DNA from 4 places in the Nonomuraea sp. NPDC049709 genome. Region 2 is predicted to be linked to each of the others. Evidence: riboswitches for the same ligand, from Rfam matches in the RefSeq annotation. Region 2 holds a riboswitch; each other region holds the start of a gene.
The links. Region 2 has a riboswitch for thiamine pyrophosphate ahead of AB0J69_RS00730 (cytosine permease). Riboswitches for the same ligand answer to the same signal wherever they lie in the genome.
Positions count from the first base shown of each region.

Region 1: linked by a shared signal. The riboswitch ahead of AB0J69_RS56710 (FAD-dependent oxidoreductase) and the one ahead of AB0J69_RS00730 (cytosine permease) in region 2 are both predicted to bind thiamine pyrophosphate.
Region 3: linked by a shared signal. The riboswitch ahead of AB0J69_RS21975 (bifunctional hydroxymethylpyrimidine kinase/phosphomethylpyrimidine kinase) and the one ahead of AB0J69_RS00730 (cytosine permease) in region 2 are both predicted to bind thiamine pyrophosphate.
Region 4: linked by a shared signal. The riboswitch ahead of thiC (phosphomethylpyrimidine synthase ThiC) and the one ahead of AB0J69_RS00730 (cytosine permease) in region 2 are both predicted to bind thiamine pyrophosphate.

Region 1 covers NZ_JBFANM010000118.1:14,260-21,302, reverse strand. The annotation lists gene metF (methylenetetrahydrofolate reductase [NAD(P)H]) at 1-105, opposite strand, end outside; gene AB0J69_RS56730 (polyprenyl synthetase family protein) at 199-1,266, shown strand; gene thiE (thiamine phosphate synthase) at 1,717-2,355, opposite strand; gene AB0J69_RS56720 (Rv2175c family DNA-binding protein) at 2,333-2,707, opposite strand; gene AB0J69_RS56715 (FAD-dependent oxidoreductase) at 2,738-3,907, opposite strand; TPP riboswitch at 3,960-4,076, shown strand; gene AB0J69_RS56710 (FAD-dependent oxidoreductase) at 4,066-5,250, shown strand; gene thiS (sulfur carrier protein ThiS) at 5,247-5,447, shown strand; gene AB0J69_RS56700 (thiazole synthase) at 5,488-6,195, shown strand; gene pknB (Stk1 family PASTA domain-containing Ser/Thr kinase) at 6,349-7,043, shown strand, end outside.
Region 2 covers NZ_JBFANM010000001.1:138,729-145,771, forward strand. The annotation lists gene AB0J69_RS00720 (ATP-binding protein) at 1-1,154, opposite strand, end outside; gene AB0J69_RS00725 (methylated-DNA--[protein]-cysteine S-methyltransferase) at 1,250-1,828, shown strand; gene AB0J69_RS00730 (cytosine permease) at 1,788-3,125, opposite strand; TPP riboswitch at 3,116-3,228, opposite strand; gene AB0J69_RS00735 (hypothetical protein) at 3,890-4,258, shown strand; gene AB0J69_RS00740 (hypothetical protein) at 4,418-4,867, shown strand; partial or broken gene AB0J69_RS00745 (adenosine deaminase) at 4,879-5,330, opposite strand; gene AB0J69_RS00750 (rhodanese-like domain-containing protein) at 5,461-5,784, opposite strand; gene AB0J69_RS00755 (helix-turn-helix domain-containing protein) at 5,781-6,200, opposite strand; gene AB0J69_RS00760 (MFS transporter) at 6,331-7,043, shown strand, end outside.
Region 3 covers NZ_JBFANM010000020.1:148,474-155,516, forward strand. The annotation lists gene AB0J69_RS21965 (ATP-dependent DNA ligase) at 62-1,009, opposite strand; gene AB0J69_RS21970 (histidine phosphatase family protein) at 1,070-1,675, shown strand; TPP riboswitch at 1,692-1,787, shown strand; partial or broken gene AB0J69_RS21975 (bifunctional hydroxymethylpyrimidine kinase/phosphomethylpyrimidine kinase) at 1,781-1,927, shown strand; gene AB0J69_RS21980 (TenA family protein) at 2,114-2,782, shown strand; gene AB0J69_RS21985 (carbon starvation CstA family protein) at 2,786-4,900, opposite strand; gene AB0J69_RS21990 (hypothetical protein) at 4,904-5,245, opposite strand; gene AB0J69_RS21995 (S8 family serine peptidase) at 5,368-7,043, opposite strand, start outside.
Region 4 covers NZ_JBFANM010000022.1:152,273-159,315, forward strand. The annotation lists gene AB0J69_RS23560 (ABC transporter ATP-binding protein) at 1-121, shown strand, start outside; gene AB0J69_RS23565 (ABC transporter permease) at 118-894, shown strand; gene AB0J69_RS23570 (glycine betaine ABC transporter substrate-binding protein) at 891-1,847, shown strand; gene AB0J69_RS23575 (SDR family oxidoreductase) at 1,896-2,747, shown strand; gene thiC (phosphomethylpyrimidine synthase ThiC) at 2,696-4,288, opposite strand; TPP riboswitch at 4,281-4,393, opposite strand; gene AB0J69_RS23585 (hypothetical protein) at 4,484-4,834, shown strand; gene AB0J69_RS23590 (universal stress protein) at 4,847-5,680, shown strand; gene AB0J69_RS23595 (cellulose binding domain-containing protein) at 5,787-6,827, shown strand; gene AB0J69_RS23600 (YbaK/prolyl-tRNA synthetase associated domain-containing protein) at 6,811-7,043, opposite strand, start outside.

The DNA of each region.
Region 1 (7,043 bases), on a different contig from region 2:
CTTCGGGGGGAAGAACTCGAACGAGAACGACCGGCCACCAGCGGCGAGCATGTCGCGGACGGTGGGAACACGATCGGGCCGGATGGAGGGTCGACCAAGCGCCATGGCCCCAAGGCTACCGCTACATCTTCCGAGCCACCGGGCCAGAGGGGACACCTGGAAATCCGATCGCGTACATCCGGCCACTAGTCTCATGACATGACCACTGACGCCGCCGGCATGGACACCTTGCGCACGCAGGTGGAGCGTGCCCTCGGAGAGTTCGTCGAACGGCAGCTGCCCCCCGGCGGCGACCCCGAGTTCGCCCCGCTGCGCACGGCGGCCGACGAGCTGCTGTCCGGCGGCAAGCGGCTGCGTCCGGCGTTCTGTTACTGGGGCTGGCGCGGCGCGGGCGGCACGGACGAGCCCGGCGTCTTCCGCGCCGCCGCCTCTCTTGAGCTGCTCCAGGCCAGCGCGCTGGTGCACGACGACGTGATGGACAAGAGCGACCTGCGCAGAGGCATGCCGTCCGCGCACCGCCGCTTCCAGGCGATGCACGAGAAGTCCGGCTGGTACGGCTCGGCGCAGCAGTTCGGCGAGGGCGCCGCGATCCTGCTGGGCAACCTGCTGCTGATCTGGTCGGGCGAGATGTGGCGGGCCAGCGGCCTGCCACGCGAGTCGCTGGAGGCCGCCCAGCCGGTCCACGACCACATGCGCACCGAGCTGATGTGCGGGCAATACCTCGACCTGCTGGAGCAGGCGCACGGGGAGAACACGTTCGACTCGGCGCTGCGGGTGGCGCTGTACAAGAGCGGCAAATACTCGGTGGAGCAGCCGCTCAGGCTCGGCCTGGTGCTCGCCGCCCGGGAGCTCGCGCCGTGGATGGACGAGCTGTGCACCGGCTACGGCAGGCGGGTCGGGATCGCGTTCCAGCTCCGTGACGACATCCTGGGGGTGTTCGGCGACCCGGCCCAGACGGGCAAGCCCGCGGGGGACGACCTGCGGGAGGGCAAGCGCACGATGCTGGTGGCGCGCACGCTCGCGGCCGCCTCCCCGGCGCAGGCCGCCACGGTGCGGCGGCTGCTGGGGGATCCGGCGCTGGACGAGCGCGGGGTGGAGTCGCTGCGGCAGATCATCGACGACACGGGTGCGCTGCAGGAGTGCGAGGACCTGATCGGCGACTACCTGGGGGAGGCGCTGGCGGCGCTCGACGCGGCCCCGGTCACCCCGGACTCCCGCGCCGCCCTGACCGACCTCGCCATCGCCGCCACCTCCCGCAAAACCTGACCACCCCGCTCCCCACGGCCCCGCCACCGCGGCTGGACCCGACGCGCCGTAACGGGCCGACGGCCTCGGCTCCCCGAACACACCGCACGTACGCAGCGCACGGAGACTGCGCACGGAGACTGCGCACGGAGACTGCGCACAGACCCCGGGCACAGGCGACGACCGGACAGGCCACGTCCGAAGGAGGCGCGGCGCGACGGCCAGGCGCGGAAAGCGGCGCGCGAACACCGGCCGGGGGCCCCGGGCCCGCCACCACACCTCCCGGACGTGACGCCCGGGAGACGGCGCCCGAAGAGCGGGCCCGAAGGACGGGCGCGGAAGCCAGGCGCGGAAGCCAGGCGCAGCGGCGGCCCGGGCAAGCGGCGATCGGGCAGGCCAGGACCGCGGAGCCGGGGCCGGACCCGCCGGGACCGGTTGGAGGCGCCCGCTGTCAGGGCGGGCGCCTCGCGGTCAGCGGGCCGACAGCCGCTTGGCGAACTCCGCCGCCGCGGCCCCGGGGTCGTCGGCGTCGGTGATCGCCCGGACCACCACCGCCCGGCGCACGCCGTACGACATCACCTCGTCGAGGTTGGCGAGGTCGATGCCGCCGATCCCGAACCACGGCCGCGACGTCCCCAGCGACGCCGCGTGCCTGAGCAGCGGCGGGCCGGGGGCCGGGCGGCCCGGCTTGGTGGGCGTGGGCCAGACGGGGCCGCAGCAGAAGTAGTCGACGCCCTCCTCCACGGCCGCGGCGGAAGCCTCGGCGGCGGAGTGGGTGGACCGTCCGATGACGATGTCGTCGCCGAGTATCTCTCGCGCGACCGTCACAGGAAGGTCGTCCTGCCCCAGGTGGAGCACGTCGGGCCGGGCGGCGTAGGCGATGTCCGCCCGGTCGTTGACGGCCAGTAGCTTGCCGTGCCGGTCGCAGGCGTCGCGGAAGATCTCGAGGAGCGCGAGTTCTTCGCGAGCCTCCAGGCCCTTCTCCCGCAGCTGGATGATGTCCACGCCCCCGGCCAGCACCGAATCGAGGAACTCTGCCAGGTCGCCGCGGTCGCGGCGGCCGTCTGTGCAGAGATAGAGGCGGGCCTCAGAAAGCGAGGGCTTGGGCACGCCGCTTGACCTCGGTATGACGGCCGGCCTTGATCGCCTCTATGGGCGATCCGGGCAGCGACTCGTCTGGGGTGAAGAGCCAGCGCAGCGACTCGACATCGTCGTAGCCGGCGTCCTGCAACACGGTCAGCGTGCCGGGCAGGCCCTTCATCACGTCCTTCCCATCGAGGAACACCGCGGGCACCTGTGGCCCGCCGCTCCCGCGGCGCACGCCGAGGAGCTTGTGGTCCTTGAGGAGCTGCTTGGCCCGCCCGATCGAAAGGTCAAGGCGCGAGGCCACTTCGGGGAGCGTGAGCCACTCGTCGACGAGCTGCTCGGTCTCCCGGTCGATCTGTGCAACAGAAAGCGTCACGAAACCACAACTACCACATGCCGTCCTTGCTCAAACAACACAATCCCGTAGGGGGACTTGTGGATCTACCAGGCGTTCCGCGTCGAGGCGGTGGCCCGCCTCGATGATCCGCCGCCCCTGTACGAGGTCGCGCGGCCGGTCCACGGCGAGCACCGCGGCGAGGGTGTCGCCGGCGGTGAGCCAGACGGCCGACCACTTGCCCTCGGGCTCTCCTCGATAGACCAGCCGTTCCCCCGCGGGGTGGTGGCCGGAGTATTGCACCATGTGCCCGAACTGCTCGGACCAGAAGTATGGCACCGGATCGTACACGGCTTCCTCCCCCAGCAGTGTCGCGGCGGCGACCTCGGGGGCGTTGAGCGCGGTGTCCCAGTGTTCGACCCTGAGCCTGACCTGCCAGCGGCGCGACCACCAGGCGGCGCAGTCGCCCACGGCGACCGTGTTCGGCAGCGAGGCGCGCAGGTGCTCGTCGGTGACGACGCCGTTGTGGAGGTCGATGTCGGCGCCGGCCAGCCATTCGACCGCCGGGCGCACGCCGATGCCGGTGACGACCGCGTGGGCCTCGACGAACTCGCCGCCCACCAGCCGCACGCCGCCCTCGTCCACGGAGTCGACCATGGTGCCGAGCCGCAGGTCGATGCCGTCGTACCAGCGCTCGGTGCGGGCCCCGATCTCGGTGCCGACGGCGGTCGCGAGCGGGGTCTCGGCGGACTCGATCACCGTCACCTCGCAGCCGGCGCGGCGGGCCGCCGTGGCCACCTCCGCGCCGATCCAGCCGGCGCCGACGATGGCGAGGCGGGCGCCGGGGACGAGCATGGCCCTGAGCTCGTGGGCGTCGTCGATGGTGCGCAGCACGTGCTGGGGGCCGTCGCCGGGCAGCCTGATCGGCTCGGCGCCGGTGGCGATGACCAGGCTGTCGTAGCCGAGCTCGCCCTCTGTGGTCTCCACGACGCCCGCGCGCAGCGACTTGGCGCTGACGCCGGGCCAGAAGTCGACGCCCATGGACTCGAGGTCGGTCTCGACGTAGCTGGAGTCGGCGTCGCCGGCCAGGACGGCCTTGGACAGGGGCGGGCGGTCGTAGGGGCGATGGCGCTCCTGGCCTATCAGGGTGATCCGGCCGTCGAACCCGCGCCCGCGCAGTGCCTCGACCGTACGCACTCCGGCCAGGCCCGCTCCCACCACCACGACATGCTTCACGTTCATGACCATAACGGGGGCGGTGCATGGACGTCGCACCGAGGCCGTAGGCTGTGGATGTAAGACGCGCGGGAGTCCGGCCGTAACCGGGCTGAGAGGAAGGCTTCACCGGGCCTTCGACCGCAAGACACCTGATCCGGATCATGCCGGCGAAGGGAGCGCATGTGGACGTGATCGTGGGTGGCGGGGTCGTCGGGCTTTCCGTCGCCTGGCGGATGGCCCGTGCGGGGCGGCAGGTCACCGTGGTCGACCCGGCTCCGGGCACGGGGGCCTCACACGCGGCGGCGGGGATGCTGGCCCCGGTCAGCGAGGTGACCTACACCGAGGCGCCGCTGCTGCGGCTGGGTATGGCCTCGCTGCGCCGCTGGCCCGCCTTCGCCGCCGAGCTCTCCGCCGACGCCGGCCTGGACGAAGCCACCGGACCGGGCGCGGAGCAGGGGCCGAACCGGCCTGGCGAGGGGCAGGGGCTGAACCGGCCCGGCGCGGGGCGAGGGCTGGATCTCCGGTCGGACGGGACGCTGGACGTGGCGTTCGGGGCCGACGACCTGGCGGCGCTGGACGAGCTGGCGGCGTTCATGGACAAGCTGGGCCTGCCGGTCGAGCGGCTGACCGGGCGGGAGTGCCGCCGGCTGGAGCCGATGCTGGCTCCCTCCGTGCGCGGCGGGCTGCTGGCGGCCGGTGACGCCTGGGTCGACCCGCGCCGCGTGACGGCGGCGCTGCTGGCCGCGCTGGAACGGAGGGGCGTGCCGCTGGTCAGGGCCCGCGCGACCGGGCTGCTGCGCGAGGGCGGCCGCGAAGGAGGAGCGGTCACGGGCGTGCGCCTGGACGGCGACCCCGCCGAGCTGCGGGCCGAGCGGGTCGTCGTGGCGGCCGGGGCCTGGAGCGCCGAGCTGGCCGAGGTGCCGGTGCGGCCGGTCAAGGGGCAGATCATGCGGTTGCGCTCGCCGCAGCCGCTGCTCGGCCGGTGCGTACGCGGAACCGTGCACGGCTCGTACGTCTACCTGGTCCCCCGGGGCGACGGCGAGCTGGTGGTCGGGGCCACGCAGGAGGAGCTGGGGTTCGACACCCGGGTGACCGCCGGCGGGCTCTACGAGCTGCTGCGGGACGCCAGGGAGCTGGTGCCGGGCGTCACCGAGCTGGAGGTCGCCGACGTGGTGGCGGGGCTGCGGCCGGGGACACCGGACAACCTGCCGGTCATCGGGCCGAGCGGGACACCGGGGCTGGCGTTCGCGACCGGGCACCACCGGGGCGGCGTGCTGCTCGCCCCGCTCACGACGGCCATTCTGCTGGGCGAGGAGAGCGAGCTGGCGGCCCTGTGCACGCCGGGGAGATTTCGGGAAATTTCATGATTGTTAGCATCAACGGGGCCGCGCACGAGGTGGCCGACGGCATCACCGTGGCGCAGGCCGTACGCATATTGACCGCGGTCACCACCGGAGTGGCCGTGGCCGTGAACGACGAGGTGGTCACGCGCGGCGCCTGGGACTCGACGGCGCTGCGCGACCGTGACCGCGTGGAGGTTCTGACGGCGGTGCAAGGTGGATGATCTGATCATCGCCGGGGAGAAGTTCTCCTCCCGGCTCATCATGGGGACCGGCGGCGCGCCCTCGCTTGAGGTGCTCGACCAGGCGCTGGCGGCGTCGGGGACCGAGCTGACCACGGTGGCGATGCGGCGGCTCGACCCTGGCTCGCGGGGCTCCGTGCTGGACGTGCTGCACAGGCGCGACATCAAGGTGCTTCCCAACACGGCCGGCTGCTTCACCGCGGGCGAGGCCGTGCTGACGGCCCGGATGGCCCGGGAGGCCCTGGGCACGAACTGGGTCAAGCTGGAGGTCATCGCCGACGAGCGGACGCTGCTGCCCGACCCGATCGAGACGTTCGACGCGGCCGAGCGGCTGGTGGCGGACGGGTTCGTGGTGCTGCCGTACATCGGGGACGACCCGGCGCTGGCCCGGCGGCTGGAGCAGGCCGGCTGCGCCGCCGTGATGCCCCTGGGGGCGCCGATCGGCTCGGGGCTGGGCATCCGCAACCCGCACAACATCGAGCTCATCGTGGAGGCCGCCGGCGTGCCGGTGATCCTCGACGCGGGCATCGGCACGGCGAGCGACGCCGCGCAGGCGATGGAGCTGGGCTGCGACGCCGTGCTGCTGGCCACGGCCGTCACCAGGGCGCAGCGGCCCGACCTCATGGCGGCGGCCATGAAGGGCGCCGTGGTCGCCGGGCGGCTGGCGCGGCAGGCGGGCCGCATCCCGCGCCGCCGCTACGCCGAGGCGTCCTCCCCGATGACGCCGTGACCCCGGAGGAGCCCGTGACCCCGGTGGCCGTCGTGACCTGGGAGGGGTCGTGTCCGCTTCGCCGGAAGCTGGGACGTTCCAACGGGAACGTCTCCGCATCGGTTTCGGGCGCCCGGGCCCTGCCAGTGGCAAAACGCCCGTAAACTCAGCGGGGTGGATACGACGACTGCGGACCCCCTGGTCGGGCGGCTCCTCGATGGGCGCTACCGCATCGAGAGCCGGATCGCCCGGGGCGGTATGGCGACCGTCTACCTCGCGCTGGACATCCGGCTCGACCGGACGGTGGCGCTGAAGGTCATGCACCGCTCGCTCGCCGAGGACCCGGCCTTCGTCAGGCGGTTCATCGGCGAGGCCAAGTCGGTTGCCAGCCTCTCCCATCCCAACGTGGTGCACGTCTTCGACCAGGGCACCGACAACGACGTCGTCTACCTGTCGATGGAATACGTCCCGGGCCGGACCCTGCGCGACATCCTGCGCGAGCGGGGCAGGCTGCCGGCCCGTGAGGCGCTCGAGATCATGATCCCGGTGCTCGCCGCCCTCGGCGCAGCCCACCAGGCCGGGTTGGTGCACCGCGACGTCAAGCCGGAAAACGTCCTGATGACCGACGACGGCCGGGTCAAGGTCGTCGACTTCGGCCTGGCCAGGGCGATCGAGGCGACCAACCAGACCCGTACCGGCGTGATGATCGGCACGATCGGCTACATGGCGCCGGAGCAGGTCACCACCGGCGCCGCCGACGTGCGCAGCGACGTATACGCCGCGGGCATCATGCTGTTCGAGCTGGTGACGGGACAGCAGCCGTACGACGGCGAGACGCCGATGTCGGTGGCCTACCGCCACGTCCACGA
Region 2 (7,043 bases):
TCCTTGGCCGCGGTCACGTCGCGGAAGTCGACGACCACCTCGCCGGTCTCCTCGATCTGCGCGCTCACCACGTCCAGCCACCGCCCGTTGTCCATCTGTGAGGTGACCTTCTCGCCCGGCTTGGGCAGCGGGAACGGCGGCGGCCCGCCGATCACGGACGCGGCGGGCAACGCGGTCAGCTCGGCGGCGGCCGGGTTCCACCGCACCACGTGGCCGGCCTGGTCGAGCACGGCGATGCCGTCGGCGCTGGCGTCGAACACGGCCCGCTCGTGCGCCCGCTGCCGCACCGCCTCCTGGTAGGCCACCGCGTTGCCGACGGCGATCCCCGCGTGCCCGGCCAGCAGCTCCAGCAGCTCCAGCTCCAGGTGTCCCGGCCTGCGCCGGGCGAACAGCGAGTAGAGCGCGCCGTACGGGCGCCCGCCGACGGCCGCCAGGCCGAGCGCGATCGTGTGCAGGCCGTTGAGCCGCGCCCACACCAGGTCGTCGAGCCCGTCGGACTCCAGCATCACGGTCTTGCCGGTGCGTAAGAGTTTGTCCACGAGGCTCGTACGCAGGTCGCTGGTGGTGCCCCTGATCGTGTCCGGCAACTGGTACGTGCTGACCACCCGCAACCTGTCACCCTCGATCAGCACGAACCCGCCCGCGTCCGCCCCCGTGAGCTCGGTGAGGTTGGCGGAGATCCGGTCGAGCACGGCCGACAGCTCCAGCTCGGAGTTGATGTCGCCGACCACGTCGGTCAGCCGGCGCACGAGCCTGGCCCGGCGCGCCATCCGGTTCCTGGCCACCTCGTCGGCCCGGGCGGGGTGGTAGACGCACACGTAGCCGCCCACGGCGTTGCCCAGTCGCAGGGCGCTGATGTCCACCCGCAGGTCGAGCACCGTGCCGTCGCTGCGCACGCGCTTGGTGCGCAGCGACACGGGCTCCCCCGTGCGTACGCGTTCCAGCACGGCGTTGTGCTCGGCGGTCAGCTCGTCCGGCACGATCGGCGCCCTGCGCCCGAGCAGCTCCTCCGCCGGCCACCCGAACACGCGCTCGGCCGCGGCGTTCCACACCAGCACGCTCTGGTCCCGATCGAGCGCCACGACGGCGTTGGGCGAGCTGGCGAGCGCCGCGCGAGCGATCTCATCGTCACTACCGGCCCATTCGTCCCCCACACCTCCATAGTGCACGTGGCGCGGTGGGTGCGTCGGGCGATCCGTCCGATACGCTGCGGTCACGGTAATTCCTGGCGGGTGGGAGGGTGAGGGGTATGTCGAGCAACGATCTCGATGCCCTGCTGCGGGTGACCTCCAGCACCTATCGGGGTGACACACCACCGGACATCGCCTTCGGCACCTACGACGGGGCCGTGGGCAGGCTGGTGCTGGCGGTGACCGGCAAGGGCATCGCCGCCTGCAGCTTCGAGCCGGAAAACGACGTCTTCGAGCTGGTCAGCAGGCATGTGGGCCGGTTCATCGGGCCCGACGCGAGACGCCTCGACCCCGTACGCAGAGAGCTCGACGCCTACTTCTCGGGGCGGCTGCGCGCGTTCGCCACGCCGGTGGACCTGACGCTGGCCACGACCTTCGCGCGCACGGTGCTGCAGAAGACCATGGCGGTCCCCTACGGCACCACCACCACGCTGGAGCAGATCGGCGAGAGCATCGGCCGGCCGCGGGCGCTGCGGGCGATCGGCAACGCGCTGGCCTCCAACCCCATCTGCGTGATCGTGCCCTGCCACCGGGTGGTGCGCGAGGACGGCGCGCTCGGCGACTACGCGGGGGGCGCGGCCGCCAAGCAGCACCTGCTCAACGTCGAGCGGCGGACCGCCGGGCCAGCAGCCCGATGAGCAGCGTCACCAGCGCGGCCACCAAGGCACCGCCCAGGGCGCCGTTCATCCACGGCTGCCGGACGAAACCGATGACCTCGCGCACGCCCGCCCACCACGAGTCCCACTGGGGGATCGTCGGCGTCGAGGTCGTCAGCCAGTAGGCGGCGAAGCCCAGCGCCCACGGCACCAACATCGACCAGCGCGAGGGCGCGTCCTCCGCGGTGTTCCAGCCCGCGCCGCGGCGCAGCAGGAAGTAGTCCACGGCGAGCACCGCGAACATCGGCACGAACACCGCCCCGATCACGCCGAGGAACACCCCGTACGAGGTGACGTCCACCAGCAGGGCGATCACCACGGTGAGCACGCCGATGCCGACGGAGAAGACGCGCCGGTCCATCCGCGGCATCAGGTTCTGCAGCGAGACCGTGGTGGAGTAGACGTTGGCGAAGGACTGGTCGGTCTCGCGCAGGACCAGGATGCCGAAGAACAGCGCGCCCAGCGGCACCGCCACGAACGGCCCGAACACCGACGTCTGGTCGGCCTGCACCCCGGCGGCGCCCGCGAGGGCCACCGCGTACACGCCCAGCCCCAGACACGCCACCTGGGCCAGGGTGTATCCGCCGACCACGCCGGTGAAGGCGGCCCTGCTGGAGCGCGAGTGGCGGGCGAAGTCGGCGGCCATCGGCACCCAGGACACCGAGAGCGCGATCACGTAGTCGACCGCGGCGGGGAAGGCCGTCCAGCTCCCACCCTCGGGAGAGGGGGCGTCGCGCAGGAAGAACACCGTGAACCAGATCATCGCGATGATCACGCCGACGGTGACGTACCGGCGCAGCAGCCGGATCGACCCGAGCGGCCAGATCGTCAGCGCGGTGGTCAGCACCCCCGCCACGACCACCCACACCTGGTACGGCACCGAGCCGAAGATCGCGGTGGCACCCTTCGCGATCACCCAGAGCTCGAAGGCCCCCCAGCCGATCATCTGCACGATGTTCAGCACCGTGGGCACGTAGGAGATCCTGGCCCCGAACAGCCCGCGCAGCAGCACCATCGACGGCTGCCCGGTCTGCGTGCCGGGGATGGCGGACAGTCCCACCATGGCGGTGCCGATCAGGCTGCCCACCACCGTGGCCACCAGCACCGCGGCCAGGCTGAGCGGGGCGTTGCCGAGCGGGTTGAGCAGCAGCAGTGCTCCGGAGAAGCCGAGGAGGCTGACCCCGAGGTTCGCCCAGAGAGCGCCCTGGTCGAGCACACCGAGGGTCTTCGGCGGGCGGCCTTCGAGGGTCAGCGGAACTTCTTCGACGCCATGCGTCATCGCACACTCCCTACGCCGGCATTACCCGGACAGGTTCATGCGGTCGGCAGCAGCAGTAGCTACCCTCTCAGCCTGGTTGCCCCAAGCTCCCGCGGGGGGTTGGTACACGAAGCCGGGATCATCCCAGCTCGCGCCCCCATGATGCACCATTCGTCCTAGATCGGCCACCACCGGGTAGCTGCCATCGCGCCCTCGGGAGAGTCCGTGCAGGTCCGCAGGAGTACAGCTACGTGCGTGGCGGTAGCTGTACTCGGTGGCCGTACGAACCGACCGCCCGCACGACGGATGAACAGCCGGAGAGGCCTCTCGCACCGCGTCGGCGGGCTGCCCACGCACGCATTCTTCAATGCCTTACGCACTCACGTTCGACTTCGCGCGTGCGAATCCTCCTGGATCCGACCGCCTGACGCTGTACATCACTGGAAACTCGACGGCGACAGCGGCCGGAGATCGTGCAATCTGACGATCAGCTGGGTTGCCGGCGCATCTGGCCGCTGATCGTCGTCACCCCCCAACTCCTTCAGCATCACTGCGAAGACTGGCGCCCCCGGCAAAGGGGTTCCGCCCGAAGTCATCTCTCGATGCCGGGTGACCAGGCGTATTCCGGTCGTATTCCACGCTGCTGCCGGCGAGTGCGACGATCACTCCGGTGCACCTCGGGCCGCCGGGATCGCTCATGTCACAAGCCTCGTCAGAGGCCGTATTCCACCCCCTGGCACCAGGCGCTCCGGCGGGCTGATCTCCGTCCGAGAGAAGGAAGAACGATGAACCCGCTCAAAACGGTCACCGTCGGCGTCGCTGTCGCGGTGGCGAGCGTCATTCTCGCGCAACCGGCCTTGGCGGCGAGTTTCCAACGGGATGTCGGCGACGGGATCGTCCGCTACGCCGACCCTGCCAACGAACTGTGCGTCCGGGCCGATGACACCACAGGGACGGCCTGGGTGAAGGTGACCCTGACCCGCCCGGGCGTGATCGGAAAGCCCATCGTCATCAGAGACGACAACATCCGCCACCCCGGCGCCACCTGCGCGGTGCTCCCCGCCTTCGACAACGTCACCTACCGGGCCGTCCACGAGAGCTACTGGAGCGGGCGCGACACCGTCCTGCGCGGGACGTTCACCTTCCAGACCTGACGCTCACGCAGGGCCCCCGCACCATCGATCGCCGCTCTTCGTCGCGATCCGCCACGAGGCGATACCTCGCACATCTCCCCCCGCCGGCCACGCGGAAGGGCTGAAGCGCACGCCCCACGGCCAACCGAACCAACCGAAACATCTCTTGCTGGAGGACTGTTGAAGACACGCATGCTGGGCGCCGCGCTGGGCATCGCAGTATTGAGCGGACTGCTGGTGCCAAGCCCGGCGCAGGCGGAAGACGAAGTGGCCTCCGCCTACGTGGCCCCCTATCGCGACAACGGTGGCGGGTCCGTCCGGGCGACCATCGGCTTCGCCAACCGGAAGAAGATCGTCGTTCGGAACTTCACGGTGCGCGACATCTGTCCCGGCGACAACGCTCCGGTGAAGGCCCAGGTTGTCTGGGTTCACATGGACGGAACCAGGGGGCACAGCGCCTGGAGGTCGGACAGCAACGGCTGCGGCACCCACGGCACCAACTTCGGAACCATCACCCGCACCAGCACCAAGCGCATAAAGTATGCCTACCTATCGCTGCGTGTCTACGCCCGAGAAGGCGGGATCCGGGGTGTCCAAATCAGCTACAAGGTAGACAACGGGTGGAACTGAGCCGCTGACTCTTAGGCTTTCAGCTGGTCGGCGTACCAGGACCTGATGACGTTGCCGATGATGGCCAGGCGTTCGTCGAAGGGGATGAAGGCGGACCTCATCGCGTTGATGGCGAACCAGCGGAAGTCGGGCAGGCCGTAGCCGAAGGCGTCGGCGAGCAGGGCGAGTTCGCGGGTCATCGAGGTGCCGCTCATCAGGCGATTGTCGGTGTTGACGGTGGCCCGCAAGCGAAGCTGGATGAGCAGGCCGATCGGGTGGTCGGCGATCGACGGGGCGGCACCGGTCTGGAGATTGCTGCTCGGCACATCTCCAGCGAAATCCGGAGATCGCGGACGTACGCCGCCAACCTGCCGAGCTCGGCCTCGCCGTCGGAGGTGAAGGCGATGTCGTCGATGATCCGGACGCCGTGGCCGAGCCGGTCGGCGCCACACCACTGGATCGCCTGCCAGATCGACGGCAGGCCGCATCGCGGTCACCAACTGGCGGGCGGCGATGGACCGGCCGGGATCCGCACGACCAGCCGGCTCTGTAGTTTGCGCCCTAATGACGCCTCAATGTCGGGCGAACGCCATAGTGGGGGCTTCAACGCCCCCTCATGCCACGAAGGGCTCCTGGCCCGTCTCGCTGACCATCGGCCGACGCGCGGACTCCCACGACTGCATGCCGCCCCCGACGTTGACCGCGTCGCGCCCGAGCTGGTTGAGCCAGGCCGCGACCTGCAGCGAACGGCCGCCCACCCGGCACACGACGTAGATCGTCCGGTCGCCGGGCACCTCGTCGACCCGGCCCTGGATCTGCGTCATGGGGATGTGCACGGCTTCGGGCGCGTGCCCGGCCAGCCATTCGTCCTGCTCGCGGACGTCGAGCAGGTAAGCGTCGGCGGGAACGGCGTTGGCCTCGATCTCAGGAACGGTCATGGCTCCATCATCTCGCGCCGCGCGTCGTAGGCCGCACGCGCCTCCGCGATCTCCGCCTGGTGCTCCTCGGTCCACGTGACCAGGGACTTGATGGTCTGGTGCAGCGTACGGCCGAGCGGCGTCAGCGCGTAGTCCACCCGGGGCGGCACCACGGGGTGAACCGTGCGGGTGACCAGGCCGTCGCGTTCGAGCTGGCGCAGGGTGACGCTGAGCATGCGCTGGCTGACGCCGTCGATCTCGCGGCGGAGCTGGGTGAAGCGCAGGCTCTGGCAGTCGAGCAGGGCGATCACCAGCAGCGACCACTTGTCCGCGATGCGGTCGAGGATCTGCCGGACCTCGCAGTCCTCGCGGGTGTCCCACTGGCGTACGTCGTAGTCGTCGTCCACGGTGCCTTCGCAGTAACTGAGTGATCTCAAAGTGCCGTCTTCCACGACATTTCATCCTGGCCCATGATGTGGACGGTTACAAGAGAGAACCGACATGCCGAGAAGTAACCGGGGGTTTGTTGTGTCTGTGCCCGCCCGTTCCTGGGGCGTACTGATCGTTTTGTGCGGTGCCATCTTCCTGGAGGGCATCGACGTGGCCATGCTGAACGTCGCCCTCCCGTCCATCCGGGCCGACCTCGGGCTGTCCACCAGCATGCTGAGCGGGGTCGTCAGCGCGTACGTGCTGGGGTACGGCGGTTTCATGCTGCTCGGCGGCCGGGCGGCCGACCTGCTGGGCCGGCGGCGGATGTTCCTGCTCTGGCTGGTGGTGTTCCTGCTCTTCTCCGGTCTGGGCGGCTTCGCGACCGAGGGCTGGGTGCTGCTGCTGGCCAGGTTCGTCACGGGGGTGGCCGCCGCGTTCATGACCCCGGCCGGCCTGTCCCTGATCACCACGAACTTCCCCGAGGGCAGGCAGCGCAACCGGGCCCTGCTCATCTACGCCGGCACGGCGGCGGGCGGGTTCGCGCTCGGGCTGGTGATCGGCGGCCTGCTGACCGCGATCGGGTGGCGCTGGGTGTTCTTCGCCCCCGTGCTGCTCTCGCTGGTCATCCTGCTGGCCGCGATCCCCCTGCTCAGGGAGCCGGCCACGGACCGCCCCGCGGTGCGGGGGTTCGACGTGGCGGGCGCGGTGAGCATCACGGGGGCGATGATGCTGCTGGTCTACGGTGTCGTACGCCTGGAGCACCCGTCCGACGGCCTGCCCCTGACCGTGGCGGTCTTCGCCACCGGCCTGGCGCTGGTCGCGGCCTTCGTCGCCATCGAGCGCCGCTCCGC
Region 3 (7,043 bases), on a different contig from region 2:
CGGAACGTAACCCGGCCAGGAACCCCTGAGAAGACCCACTAATGCGGCAAATTCCGGACATTTACTCCGCGCGGCGGGCGCGGGCACGCCGCTTGCCCTCGTGCATCGCCTGTACGCGGGCGACCGGGATCGTGTGCCCCTCGGCGATGAGGTCGTCCGGCAGCCGCTGCGGCGCGGGCATGTGGTCGGCCCACGGATCACCCTCGGCCAGCAGCCCGGGCGCGGTGCGCATGGTGAAGTCGGCCGGCGCCACGCGGTCGAGGTCGGCCCAGGCCACGGGGAAGGAGACGGGCACGCCCGGCCGGATGCGGGGGCTGTAGGCGGCCGCCACCGTGGCGCCGCCCGCGCGCGTGGAGTCGAGGAAGACCTTGCCCGCGCGGTCCTCGCGGATGAACGCCGTGGTGGCCAGCGCCGGGTCCACCCGCTCGGCGCGGGCGGCCAGGGCCCGGGTGGCCGCCGCCAGGTCGTCCGGCGCCGTGCCCTCGGCCACGGGCACGAACACGTGCACGCCCTTCGCCCCGCTGGTCTTCACCGCCCCGCTCAGCCCGGCGTCGTCGAGGGCCTGGCGGACGAGGAAGGCGCCGCGCACGGCCAGCGAGAAGGAGTCGTCGTGCTCCGGCGGGTCGAGGTCGAGGATCATGTGGGTGGGGTGGTCGCCGACGAACAGCGCCGGGTGGTATTCCACCGCCCGCTGGTTCGCGAACCACAGCAGCGTCCTCCGGTCGTCGCACAGCGCGTACGTCACCTGCCTGCGCGACGCGTCCGCCCACACGGACACCGAGCGCACCCAGTCGGGGGCGTATTTGGGCAGGTTCTTCTGCACGAACGGCTCCTGGCCCGGGCGCACGCGGATGACCGAGAGCGCGCGGTCGCGCAGGACAGGCAGGATGCGGCCGCGGACCGCGTCGAGGTAGTCGACCAGGTCGCGCTTGGTGGCGCCGGCACCGTCGAACAACGGCTGGTCGAGGTTGGTCAGGGCGACCCCGTCGCGCGTCTCATCAGCGGCCACCCGCCCTACGATGCCGACACTCGAACGTGTGGTCAACATTCGCGGGCCACAATGATCCCCATGACGCGTTACCTCTACCTCACCCGGCACGGCGAGGCCACCCCGGACGAGAGCGGCCTCACCGACGCCGGCCGCCGCCAGGCCGCGCTGCTCGGCGAGCGGCTCCGTGGCGTCCCGCTGGCCGCCGTCCACCACGGGCCGCTCCCCCGGGCCGCCGAGACCGCCCGCCTGATCGGCGAGCACCTCCCCGGCGTCCCGCTGCGCGTGTCGGAGGCCGCCGGCGACTACGTGCCGTACCTGCCGGCCAGGGAGGAGCTGCCCCCCGAGTACGCCGACCACTTCCTCGGCTTCCTCGCCCGGTTCCCCGGGGCGGAGCCGAAGCTGGCCCGCGAGGCCCTCGACCTGTTCACCGGCCCAGTGGGCCAAACGGTGAACGGGACCCGCCACGAGCTCGTGGTCACGCACAACTTCCTGATCGGCTGGCTGGTCCGCGCCGCCCAGGACGCCCCGGAGTGGCGCTGGCTCGGGCTCAACCACGCCAACGCCGCCCTGACCGCCATCCGCTACGCCCCCGGCCGGCCGCCCTCGCTGCTCTTCTTCAACGACATGGGTCACCTTCCCGTGGAGCTGCGCTGGACCGGCTTCCCCCCGGAGCTGCGCGGCTGAGCGCCTGTTACAGTGGGCGACTGACGCGGGGTGCCCGGAGACCCGGGCTGAGATCACACCCGTCGAACCTGATCTAGTTCGCACTAGCGAAGGGACGTCATCTCGGTGAGCGACGCACCCAGAGTCCTGTCCATCGCGGGCACCGACCCCAGCGGCGGCGCCGGCATCCAGGGCGATCTGAAGACCTTCTCCGCGCTCGGCGCCTACGGCATGACGGTCGTCACGGCGCTGGTCGCGCAGACCACCACGGGCGCCCCCGCCACGACGACTGGCCGGGCGCGGTGCGGGCGGCGAAGACCTACCTGACGGAGGCGCGCTGCGCGCGGCCGACACGCTCGGCGTCGGGCACGGCCACGGCCCCGTCCACCACTTCCACGCCATCTGGTGAGCACGCCCCCAAGACTGCCGCCCCCGGATTGCCGTTCCCAAGGAGACGCGATGTTCTGCGATGACATCTGGCAGCGCACGGCCGAGCTGATGCGCGCCATCCACGAGCACCCCTTCCTCGTCGCGCTCGGCGACGGCACCCTCGACCCCGACCGGTTCGGCTTCTACATCGTGCAGGACGCCCGCTACCTGGAGGCGTTCTCCAAGGCGCTGGCCACGGCGTCCGTGCGGGCGACCGACCCTGCCGACGCGGCGTTCTGGGCGCAGAGCGCGCACACCGCGCTGGCCGCCGAGCGCATGCTGCACGCCGGCTACGCCGAGGAGCTCGGCGCCGACGCCAAGGGCCTGGCGACGTCGCCGACGTGCCTGGCGTACGCGTCGTTCCTGCAGGCCACGGCGCTCACCGCGCCCTACCCGGTGATCGCGGCGGCGGTGCTGCCGTGCTTCTGGATCTACCAGGACGTCGGTACGGCGCTGCTGAAGTACGCCACCCCGGAGCACCCGTACGTCAAGTGGATCTCCACCTACGCGGACCCGGCCTTCGCGGCCTCCGTCGAGCTGGCCAAGGGCATCGCCGACCGGCTCGCCGCCGCCGCCGACCCGGCCACCCGCGAGGCCATGGGGGAGGCCTACGGCCGGGCGGCGGCGTACGAGTGGATGTTCTGGGACAGCGCCTGGCGGCGCGAGACCTGGCCGACGGAGCGGTGGCTCGCGCCCTGACGGTCACGGCGCCTTGGCCATCATCTCCTTCTCCTCGCGGGTGGCGATGAGCCCGGCCGGGGCGAGGATCTTGGACTCCTCGAACGGCGCCTCCGTGTCCGGCAGCGGCTCCCGCGTCCTGATCGCCTTGATCCACACGCGCGCCGCGTCGAGGATCACCACGATGATCAGGATCGCGAACAGCGCCGCCAGGACGCCGTCGACGGTGGAGTTGATCACGATCTGCTGCATCGCGCCGGTCGTCTTGGCGGGCGCGAGGAGCTGTCCCTGGTCGAGCGCCGTCTGATAGCGGTCACGCTGGGCGAAGAAGCCGAGCGTGGGGTCGGTCGAGAACACCTTCTGGTAGCTGGCGGTCAGCGTGACCGCCACGTCCCAGGCCAGCGGCACCCCCGTCACCCAGGCCCACTTGAGCCGGCCGCTCTTGATCAGCAGGGTCGTGGCCACGGTGAGCGCGACGGCCGCCAGGAGCTGGTTGGCGATGCCGAACAGCGGGAAGAGCTGGTTGATGCCGCCGAGCGGGTCGTTGACGCCCTGGTAGAGGAAATATCCCCAGGCCGCCACGACCACGGCGCTGGAGGCGACCAGCCCCGGCCACCAGCTCACCCGCGCGATCGGCTTCCACAGGTTGCCCAGCGTGTCCTGGAGCATGAACCGCCCCACCCGCGTCCCGGCGTCGACGGTGGTGAGGATGAACAGCGCCTCGAACATGATCGCGAAGTGGTACCAGAACGCCTGCAGCCCCGCTCCCCCGAGGAACCCGGAGAAGATCTGCGAGATGCCCACCGCCAGCGTGGGCGCGCCGCCCGTCCGGGCGATCAGCGTCTCCTCCTGCACGGCCGCCGCGGCCGCCTGCAACTCCTCGGGCGTGATGACGAAGCCCATGTTGGTGACCGCCTCGGCGGCGGTCTGCACGGTGGCCCCGACGACACCCGCCGGGGAGTTCATCGCGAAGTAGAGCCCGGGGGTCAGCACGCAGGCCGCCGTGATGGCCATGATGGCCACGAACGACTCCATGAGCATGGAGCCGTAGCCGATCATCCGGACCTGGGTCTCCTTCTGGATCATCTTCGGCGTGGTGCCCGACGAGATCAGCGAGTGGAACCCCGACAGCGCCCCGCAGGCGATGATGATGAACACGAACGGGAACAGCGACCCGGCGAACACCGGCCCCTTGCCGTTGAACGCGAAGTCGGTGAACGCGGTGGTCTGCAGCGGAGGCGCGGTGACGGCGATGCCGATGGCGATCAGCACGATGGTGCCGATCTTCATGAAGGTCGAGAGGTAGTCGCGCGGCGCGAGCAACATCCAGACGGGCAGCACGGCGGCGACGAACCCGTACGCGATCAGCCACAGCGCCAGCGCCGACGGGCTCAGCGTGAAGAACGGCGCCCAGCTCGAGTCCTGCACCCACCCGCCGGCCACGATCGCCAGGATCAGCAGCGCGACCCCGATCACCGTGGTCTCGACGACCTGGCCCGGCCGGATCACCCGCAGGTAGAACCCCATGAACAGGGCGATCGGGATGGTCATGGCGATGGAGAAGACACCCCACGGCGACTGCGCCAGGGCGTTGACCACGACCAGCGCCAGCACGGCCAGCAGGATGATCATGATGGCGAAGACCGCGATGAGCGCCGCCGCCCCGCCGATCGGCCCGATCTCGTCGCGGGCCATCTGCCCGAGGCTGCGGCCGTTGCGGCGCATGGAGAAGAACAGGATCACCATGTCCTGCACGGCCCCCGCGAAGATCACTCCCGCGATGATCCAGATGGTGCCGGGCAGGTAGCCCATCTGTGCCGCCAGCACCGGCCCGACCAGCGGGCCGGCCCCGGCGATGGCGGCGAAGTGGTGACCGAACAGGATCCGCCGGTCGGTCGGCTGGTAGTCGATGCCGTTGTCGAGCCGCTCGGCCGGGGTGGCCCTGCGGTCGTCGGCGCGCAGCACCTTGCGCACGATGAAGCGGGCATAGAACCGGTAGGCGATGGCGTACGAGCCGAGCGCGGCGCACAGGAGCCACACCGCGTTGACGTTCTCGCCCCTGGACAGGGCGAGCACCGCCCACCCCACGGCGCCGACGATGGCCACCGCCGTCCAGATGATGATGGAACGCAGCTTCACCGGTTACCTCCCATATATCGGGCCATATATAGGGCGCCCCAGGCAGCAGCGCAGTCCGGCGTCCGGTGGCAGATCGGTGGTGAAGCGCCGCCAGCGCCACAGCGGGCGGCAGTCGATCGTGACGGGAAGCTCGGCGAGATGCACCCAGGCGGTCGGATGGGCGTACACCAGATCGGTCGCTCCGAGGCGGCGGGCGCGACGGGGCAGGCGGGACCGGCGCAGCGGCCTTACCGAGAACTCCCCCGCGTCCGCGCAGCACAGGCCGGTCACATGCCAGTCGAAGAAGATCACTTCTTCGTCGCGCAGTGCTTCACGAGCGGCAGGCGTGAGCGTGATACGGGACATCTGTGGCTCCTGAAACCCAGGTAGCTCAGAAATTAACCCCGGCCTTACCCAAAGGTTTCACTTCCAAAACGCGACGCCCCCGGTCCACCGAGACCGGGGGCGCCACCTTCGTCAACGGACGGTCAGGGCTGCTTCCACGGCTCGAAGTAGGCCACCGTGGCGAAGTCGACCTCCAGCGCGTCGGGCGGGGCGCCGCCGGTCGCGCTGGATCCGGTCACGAAGATCCGGACCCCGGCCTCGCCGCTCGTGTCGAGGGCGAGCGCGTGGGCGTTGTCGCCGGCTCCGACCGCGCCGTCGTAGCGGCCGGTCCAGATCGGCTCGCCGGTCGCGGCGTCGTACGCGATGGTCACGTAGTCCGTGCCCTTCGCCGCGTCGTCCGCGCTCTGCCCGGCGATGACCACCTTGCCGCCGTCCGGCGTCACCCTGACGCTCCAGGCGTAGTCCTCGCCCTTGGCCTGCCCGTCATGGCGCTGCACCCAGGACCGCTGCCCGGTGGCCGGGTCGTAGGCGATCGTGGTGAAGTCCGACCCCGTGCCCTCGCCCTCGGTGTTGCCGGTGACGTAGAGCTTGCCGCCGCCGGGCGCGAGCGTCATGTCGTGCGGGACGTCGCTCTTGTGCGCCGGGCCGTCGTAGCGGTCGGCCCACGTCTCCTTCCCCGTGGTGGTGTCGTACGCGATGGTCATCAGGTCGCTCTGCGTGTCCGGCGTGTTGCTGTTGCCGCTGAGGAAGACCGTCTTCCCGTCGCCGGCGACCGCCATCGCCGAGGGGATGTCGATCCCGTTCTCCGGCCCGTTGTGCCGGGCCGTCCACAGCTGGGTGCCGGTGGCGGCGTCGTAGGCGACCGTGCCCCAGTCGGACAGGCCGGTGCCGGGCTCGCCCTGGCTCTGGCCGCTGACGAAGAGCCTGGTCCCGTCCGGGGTCACCTCGATCACCCGGGCGTCGTCGGTGCCCGAACCGGGACCGTCGTAGTGGGCCAGCCACTTCTGCTTCCCGTCGGCGGTGTCGTAGGCGACCGTGAAGTAGGACTCGTCGCCCGCCTCGGCCCGCGTGGTCATGCCGGTGACGTACGCCGTCTTGCCGTCCGGCGAGAGAGCCAGCGCGTTGCCGAACTCCGTGCCCGCGCCGGGGCCGGTGTGGCGGGCCGCCCAGAGCTGCTCGCCCGTGGCGGTGTCGTAGACGAGCGTGACAGCGTCGTTGCCGGTCTCCTTGCCGGCGCTGATGCCGACCACGAAGACCTTGCTCCCGTCGGGGCTCACCTCCAGGGCGTGCGGCTCGTCGAAGTCGCCCGCCGGGCCGGCGTAGGTCTTGCTCCACAGCTCGGCGCCGGTGGCCGCGTCGTAGGCGACGGTGGCGATGCTCGGGGTGAGCAGGCCGGGGCTGGACCCGTAGCTCGCGCCGGTCACGTAGACGCGCTTGCCGCCGGGGTCGGTGACGATGAACTCGGCGGAGTCGTTCCCGCCCGCGACGCCGTACGTGGCCGCCCACTTCTCGGGCACCGGCCGCACGAGGACGGGGACGCGTACGGCGTGCCGGCGCTCCTTCCAGGTGAGCTGCCCGCCCACGTACGCGTTCATCGGGGCCGTGGTCCGGGTGAACGTCACCGTGAACGACTTGGTCTGCCCCGCCTTCAGGGTGAGCCGGCTCGGGGAGACCTTGGCGGTGACCCCGTCCAGGCCGGTGACGGAGGCGGTGTACGTCGCGGTCGAGCGGCCGACGTTGGTCACCTTGCGGGTCACGGTCTGCGTGCCCGGCAGCCTGCCGATCGCGATCGACGGCACGTTCAGGTCACTCGCGTCGA
Region 4 (7,043 bases), on a different contig from region 2:
GGTGGTGGGCCGGCGGCAGGCGTACGCTGGGGCGCTGTCGCTGGGCACGGTGCAGAGCGCGATCCAGTCGATCAAGGCCCACGAGCGCGAGCGCCGCCTGCGGAGAGGCGATGCCACGTGACCGTCGAGAGCGCGGCCGCCAAGGAGGCGGCGACGCCGGAGCCCCGGATCGGCCGGTCGTGGCACGCGTTCCTGCCCCCGCTGTGCTATCTGGCCGTGGGCGTCGCGATGGTGGCCTACACGCAGGTCGTGCCGCTCGACAGCATCGAGCGCGGTTCGCTCGGCCTGCCGTTCATCCTCCGGCGCACGTGGGAGCACGTTGAGCTGGTGTCCTACTCGACCGTGCTGGTGCTGGCGGTGGCGCTGCCACTGGGCGTGCTGCTCACCCGGCGCGGGCTGCGCCGGGTGACGCCGATCGTGCTGTCGCTGGTGAACCTGGGTCAGGCCATCCCGTCGGTGGGGCTGGTCGTGCTGCTGGCCGTGCTGTTCCGGATCGGGTTCTGGACGGCGGTGGCGGCGCTGTTCGCGTACGGGCTGCTGCCGACGCTGCGCAACACGATGGTGGGGATCGAGCAGGTGGACCCGCGGCTGGTCGACGCCGGCCGGGGCATCGGCATGTCGGCGGCCGGCGTGCTGTTCCGGGTGGAGCTGCCGATGGCGGCGCCGGTCATCATGTCGGGCGTACGGACCACGCTGGTGCTGAACGTGGGCACGGCGGGCGTCGCGGCGTTCATCGGCGCGGGCGGGCTCGGCGACCTGATCACCGCGGGCGTGAGCACCCAGCGCAACCTGGTCCTGGTCACCGGGTGCGTGCTGATGGCGGTGCTGGCGCTGCTCATCGACTGGCTGGGCGGGCTCGCGCAGCGGCTCCTCGCGCCGAAGGGGCTGTCGTGAGGGCTCTCACGGCCGTGCTGTTCCTGCTCACCGTCGCCGCGTGCGGGCTGCGGCCCGCGTCGTCGTTCGTGCCGCCGGTCGAGCCGGGCAGCATCCGCCCGGTGCCCTCGCTCCAGGGCACGACGGTGCGGGTGACGTCCAAGGAGTTCACCGAGCAGCTGGTGCTCGGCAAGATCGCGGTGCTCGCCCTCACCGCCGCCGGGGCGGACGTGGCCGACCAGACGAACGTCCAGGGCAGCGTGAACGCCCGCGCCTCGCTGACGCGCGGCGACGCCGACCTGATGTGGGAGTACACCGGCACCGGCTGGATCACCTACCTCGGCCAGGGCGACCCGGTGCCGGGGGCGGAGCGGCAGTTCGAGGCCGTACGCGACCTCGACCTGCGCAGGAACGGCATCGTCTGGCTGCCCCCGGCCCCGCTGAACAACAGCTACTCGATCGGCGTCACGCGCGCCACGGCCGGCCGATGGGGCCTGACGAAGATCTCGGACATGACCAGAATCCCCGTGGACCAGCGGACGTACTGCGTCGACCACGAGACCTTCGGCCGGGACGACGGCTTCCTCGGCATGCTCAGGGGCTACGGCCTGGAGTACGGCAAGGACGTCCCCAGGGGGAACGTGCGGCGGGTCTCGGTCGGCGTCCTGTACGACTCCGTCGCCCGCGGCCAGTGTGCCATGGGCATGGTCACCACGACCGACGGCCGCGTCAAGGCCCTCGACCTGGTCCTGCTGGAGGACGACAGGCGCTTCTTCCCGCAGTACAACGCAGCCGTGACCCTGCGGCGCGAGCTGGCCGACGCGCACCCGGAGATCGCACGCATCTTCGCTCCCATCAGCGCCAGGCTGACCGACGACGTGATGCGCGACCTCAACGCCAAGGTGGACGTGGACGGCGACGTGCCGGTGCTGGTGGCCCGCGACTGGCTGAGGTCACAGGGCTTCGTGAAGTAGGCGATCCGCTGGCGTTAGCCATACCCGAACACGGGCAGGCCGCTGTTCATGTCGGAAACACCACCACCCCAGACCCAGCCGTACCCGGGTCGTACCGGCGAGATGGCGCCGGAGCCGCGTGACGAGATGCGCGGTTACGTGGGCCGTGACCTGCTGAGCGGCAGGAAGGCCCTCATCACCGGCGGCGACTCGGGCATCGGCCGGGCGGTCGCCGTGGCCTTCGCCAAGGAGGGGGCGGACGTCGCGATCGCGTACCTGAGCGAGCACGAGGACGCCGCCCACACCCGCAAGCTGGTCGAGGAGACCGGCCGGCGCTGCGTGCTGCTGCCCGGCGACCTGGCCGACGGCGCCCACTGCGCGTCGGTCGTCGAGCAGACCGTCGCGGAGCTGGGCGGCCTGGACGTGCTGGTGAACAACGTCGCCTACCAGGCGCCGGTGAGCGGCCTGGAGGAGTTGACCGACGAGCAGTGGGAGCGCACGTTCGCGGTCAACATCCACAGCTACTACCGCGTCACCAAGGCGGCCCTCCCGCACCTGCGGGAGGGCTCCGCGATCGTCAACACCTCCTCGATCAACGGCCTGCGCGGCAACAAGTCGCTCATCGACTACGCCGCCACGAAGGGCGCCATCAACGCCTTCACCTACTCCATGGCCCAGAACCTGGTCGAGCGCGGCATCCGGGTCAACGCCGTGGCGCCGGGGCCGGTGTGGACGCCGCTCATCCCGGCCACGATGCCCGAGGAGAAGGTGGGCAAGTTCGGCGAGCACGTGCCGATGGGGCGGCCCGCCGACCCGGACGAGATCGCCCCTTCGTACGTGTTCTTCGCCTCCGGGCGCATGTCGTCGTACTACACCGGCGAGGTGCTGGCCCCGGTCGGCGGGGAGACTTTGCCGGGCTGATCGACGTAGACGGTGCCGCCGCGCTGCCTGAACTCGGCCGACTTCTCCGCGAAGCCCGCCTCCCGGATGTCGTGGCTGATCCGCATCGAGCAGAACTTGGGCCCGCACATCGAGCAGAAGTGCGCGGTCTTGGCAGGCGCGGCGGGCAGCGTCTCGTCGTGGAAGGACCGTGCCGTGTCGGGGTCGAGCGAGAGGTCGAACTGGTCCTCCCAGCGGAACTCGAACCGCGCGTCCGACAGCGCGTCGTCCCACGCCTGCGCCTGCGGGTGTCCCTTGGCCAGGTCGGCGGCGTGGGCGGCGATCTTGTACGTGATCACGCCGGTCTTGACGTCGTCCTTGTCCGGCAGGCCGAGGTGCTCCTTGGGGGTGACGTAGCAGAGCATGGCGGTGCCGAACCAGCCGATCATGGCCGCCCCGATGCCCGAGGTGATGTGGTCGTAACCGGGGGCGATGTCCGTCACCAGCGGGCCCAAGGTGTAGAAGGGCGCGTCGTCGCAGAGCTCGCGCTGCAGGTCCACGTTCTCCTTGATCTTGTGCATGGGCACGTGCCCGGGGCCTTCGATCATCACCTGGACGTCGTGCTCACGCGCGATCGCGGTCAGCTCCCCGAGCGTGCGCAGCTCGGCGAACTGGGCCTCGTCGTTGGCGTCGGCGATCGAGCCGGGCCTGAGCCCGTCGCCGAGCGAGAACGACACGTCGTAGCGGGCCAGGATTTCGCACATCTCGGCAAAGTTCTCGTACAGGAAGCTCTCGCGGTGGTGCGCCAGGCACCAGGCGGCCATGATCGAGCCCCCGCGCGAGACGATCCCGGTCTTGCGGCGGGCGGTGAGCGGCACGAACTCCAGCCGCACCCCCGCGTGCACGGTCACGTAGTCGACGCCCTGCTCGCACTGCTCGACCAGCGTGTCGCGGTAGACCTCCCACGACAGCGCCTCCGGCCGGCCCTTGACCTTCTCCAGCGCCTGGTAGATGGGCACGGTGCCGACCGGGACGGGCGAGTTGCGCAGGATCCACTCGCGCGTCTCGTGGATGTCGTCGCCGGTGGACAGGTCCATGATCGTGTCGGCGCCCCAGCGCGTGGCCCAGGTCATCTTCTCGACCTCCTCCTCGATGGAGGAGGTCACGGCGGAGTTGCCGATGTTGGCGTTGATCTTCACCAGGAAGTTGCGGCCGATGATCATCGGCTCGGACTCGGGGTGGTTGACGTTCGCGGGGATGATGGCCCGGCCCGCCGCGACCTCCTGCCGGACGAACTCGGGGGTGACGCCCTCGCGCACGGCCACGAACTCCATCTCCCTGGTCACCAGCCCGCGCCGGGCACAGGCGACCTGCGTGACCGGCTCGCCCGCCGCCCCGCGCTCGCGGATCCACCCCTCACGCAGGCGCGGCAGCCCCTGCCGGAGGTCGGGCCGGAAGGACGGGTCGGTGTACGGGCCCGAGGTGTCGTACAGCGTCACCGCCGAGCCGTCGGACAGTCGCACCTCGCGCATCGGCACGCGCAGGTCGCCGCGGTAGATCTTGGTGAAGCGCGCGTCAGTCATCGCGCAAACTCCCTTCGCCGGCATTACCCGGAGCAGGTTCTGGCGGTCGGCGGCTGTCAGCCGTCCTCTCAGCCCGGTCTCCACCGGGCTCCCGCGTTGGACGGCGAAGATCGTACCCAGATGTGCCCCCGGCCCAAACCCGCGCGGCGAGGTTTGACGAGCGCCCTCGGCGGTAGGCTCCCCATCAGGGGAAACATGAAGAGAATCGCCGCTGTCGCAGGACTACTCGTCGTGATGGCCGCGTCCGGCGCCACCGCCGCCGCCGGGGACGGCATGGATCAGCACGAAGTAAGCCAGGAACAGTACGACACCCTGATCGCCCAGTGCCGCTACGCCGACACCGGGAAGGCGAAATGCCGGGCCGCGGTCAGAGAGATGTACCGCGTCGGCAGAACCGACAGAGGCCTCGACTGCCGTTCCTACTCCGGCGTGACCGTCTGCGGCACGCTCCGGCTCAGCAGGTCCGAACGCGCGTGCGTCCGTGACTCGGAGGCCCAGGGGCTGCCGTTCCGCCGCGCCGAGGTGGAATGCTACGCGCTGTCCTGAGGGGGCTGGGTCGTGATCATCGTAGGGGTGGACGGCTCCCGCACCGGCCTTGAGGCGGCCGGCTGGGCCGCGGCCGAGGCGGAGCTTCGCCAGGCGCCGCTGACCATCGCGCACGCCGTGCCGAAGTGGGTGTGCGAGCAGGGTGCCGTCCGCTACGCGGAGGTGGCCCGGTGGATGCGCGACGGCGCGAACACGGTGCTCACCTCGGCTGAGGAGCGGGCCCGCCGGGAGTGGCCGCAGGTGCGGGTGGAGGGCGTCCTGCTGCCCGGCGATCCCCGCTCCGCCCTGGTCAAGGCATCCGAGGGGGCCGAGCTGCTGGTCGTCGGCAGCCGCGGGATCGGGGGCGTCCGGGGGTTGCTGGTCGGGTCGGTCGCGTACGGGGTGTCCGCGCACGCGCGTACGAACGTCGTACTGATCCACGGGCGCCCCGACACCCCGCGCGGCGAGATCGTGGCCGGGACCGACGGCTCGCCCGGCGCCGGGCGGGCACTGGAGTTCGCCTTCCACGAGGCCGAGCTGCGCGGCGCCCGGCTGCACGCCGTACAGGCGTGGGCCTGGCCGCACGTGAGCGGCTTCGAGCCGGCCGACCGGGAGAGCGAGCAGGACACGCTGCGGAGGTTGAAGGAGTCGCTGACCGCGCACCGGGAGCGGCATCCCGGGGTGGACGTGGTGGCGGAGGTCGTCCACGGGCACCCCATGGAGGTGCTCAAGGAGGCCGCTTCCGGCGCCGACCTGCTCGTGGTCGGCTCGCGCGGGCACGGCCAGCTCGCGGGCATGCTCATCGGCTCGATCAGCCAGGCCCTGCTCCACCACGCCCCCTGCCCCCTGGCCGTGGTCCGCGCCTGAAAGTTACATGTATCGCCCCAGGTCACGCCCTCGCGATGATCGTCTCCCTTTCCGCCGCGAGCCCGCGCTCCTACGATCTGCGCAGGCTACGACGGGAGAGCAGACGATGCCCAAGACCGGCGCCGCGCTGGCCGCGATGCTGGCCCTGGCCGCCGCGGTGTTATTCGCCACCACCGCATCGGCCGGCGCCGCCGCCACCAGGATCATGCCCCTGGGCGACTCGATCACCGGATCCCCCGGCTGCTGGCGGGCCCTGCTCTGGAACCGCCTCCAGAGCGCCGGCCACACGAACGTCGACTTCGTCGGCACCCTCCCGCCCCAGGGCTGCGGGGTCGCGCACGACGGCGACAACGAGGGCCACGGCGGCTACCTCGCCACCAACATCGCCAACCAGAACCTGCTGCCCGGCTGGCTCTCCGCCACCCGACCCGACGTCGTGCTGATACACCTGGGCACCAACGACGTGTGGAGCAACATCGCGCCGGCGACGATCCTCGGCTCGTTCACCACGCTCGTCAACCAGATGCGGGCGAGCAACCCCGGCATGAAGATCCTCGTCGCCAAGATCATCCCGATGAACCCGTCCTCCTGCGCGGACTGCGCCCAGCGGGCCGTGAACTTCAACAACGCCATCCCCGCCTGGGCCGCGGCCACCAGCACCGCGCAGTCGCCGATCACGGTGGTGGACCAGTGGACGGGCTTCAGCACGGCCACCGACACCTACGACGGGGTGCACCCGAACGCCGCGGGCGACCAGAAGATGTCCGACAAGTGGTACCCGCCCCTGGTCGAGGCCCTGTCCGGCACCGCCACGCCCACCGTCACCACCACGACCCCGCCGCCGCCCGGCGGCTGCACGGCCACGTACAAGAACACCGGTCAGTGGCAGGGCGGCTTCCAGGGCGAGGTCACCGTCAGGAACACCGGCACCACGCCGATGAACGCGTGGACGGTGGCGTGGACGTTCGCCGACGGTCAGCAGGTCAGCCAGCTCTGGGGCGGCGCGCTGAGCGCGAGCGGCTCCTCGGTGACGGTACGCAACGCGGGCTGGAACGGCCTGCTGGCGCCCGGGGCCTCCACCGCGTTCGGCTTCCTGGCCTCCTGGAACGGCACCAACACGGCCCCCACGCCTAGTTGCTCAGCGTGATGGCCGCCATCCGGGGCGCCGCCAGCCGCACGTAGTCGTCAGTCGCCAGCGCCACGGAGCGGTCGAGCCGGGCGGCGTTGAAGTACAGCTCGGGCCGGTTCAGCAGCGAGGGATCGGCGACCAGCTCGAGCCGGGGGTCGTAGCTGAACGGCAGCACGGTCCCGCTCACGCTCCCGGCCAGCTCCTCGGCCTTCTCCTTGCCGGCGAAGGCCACGT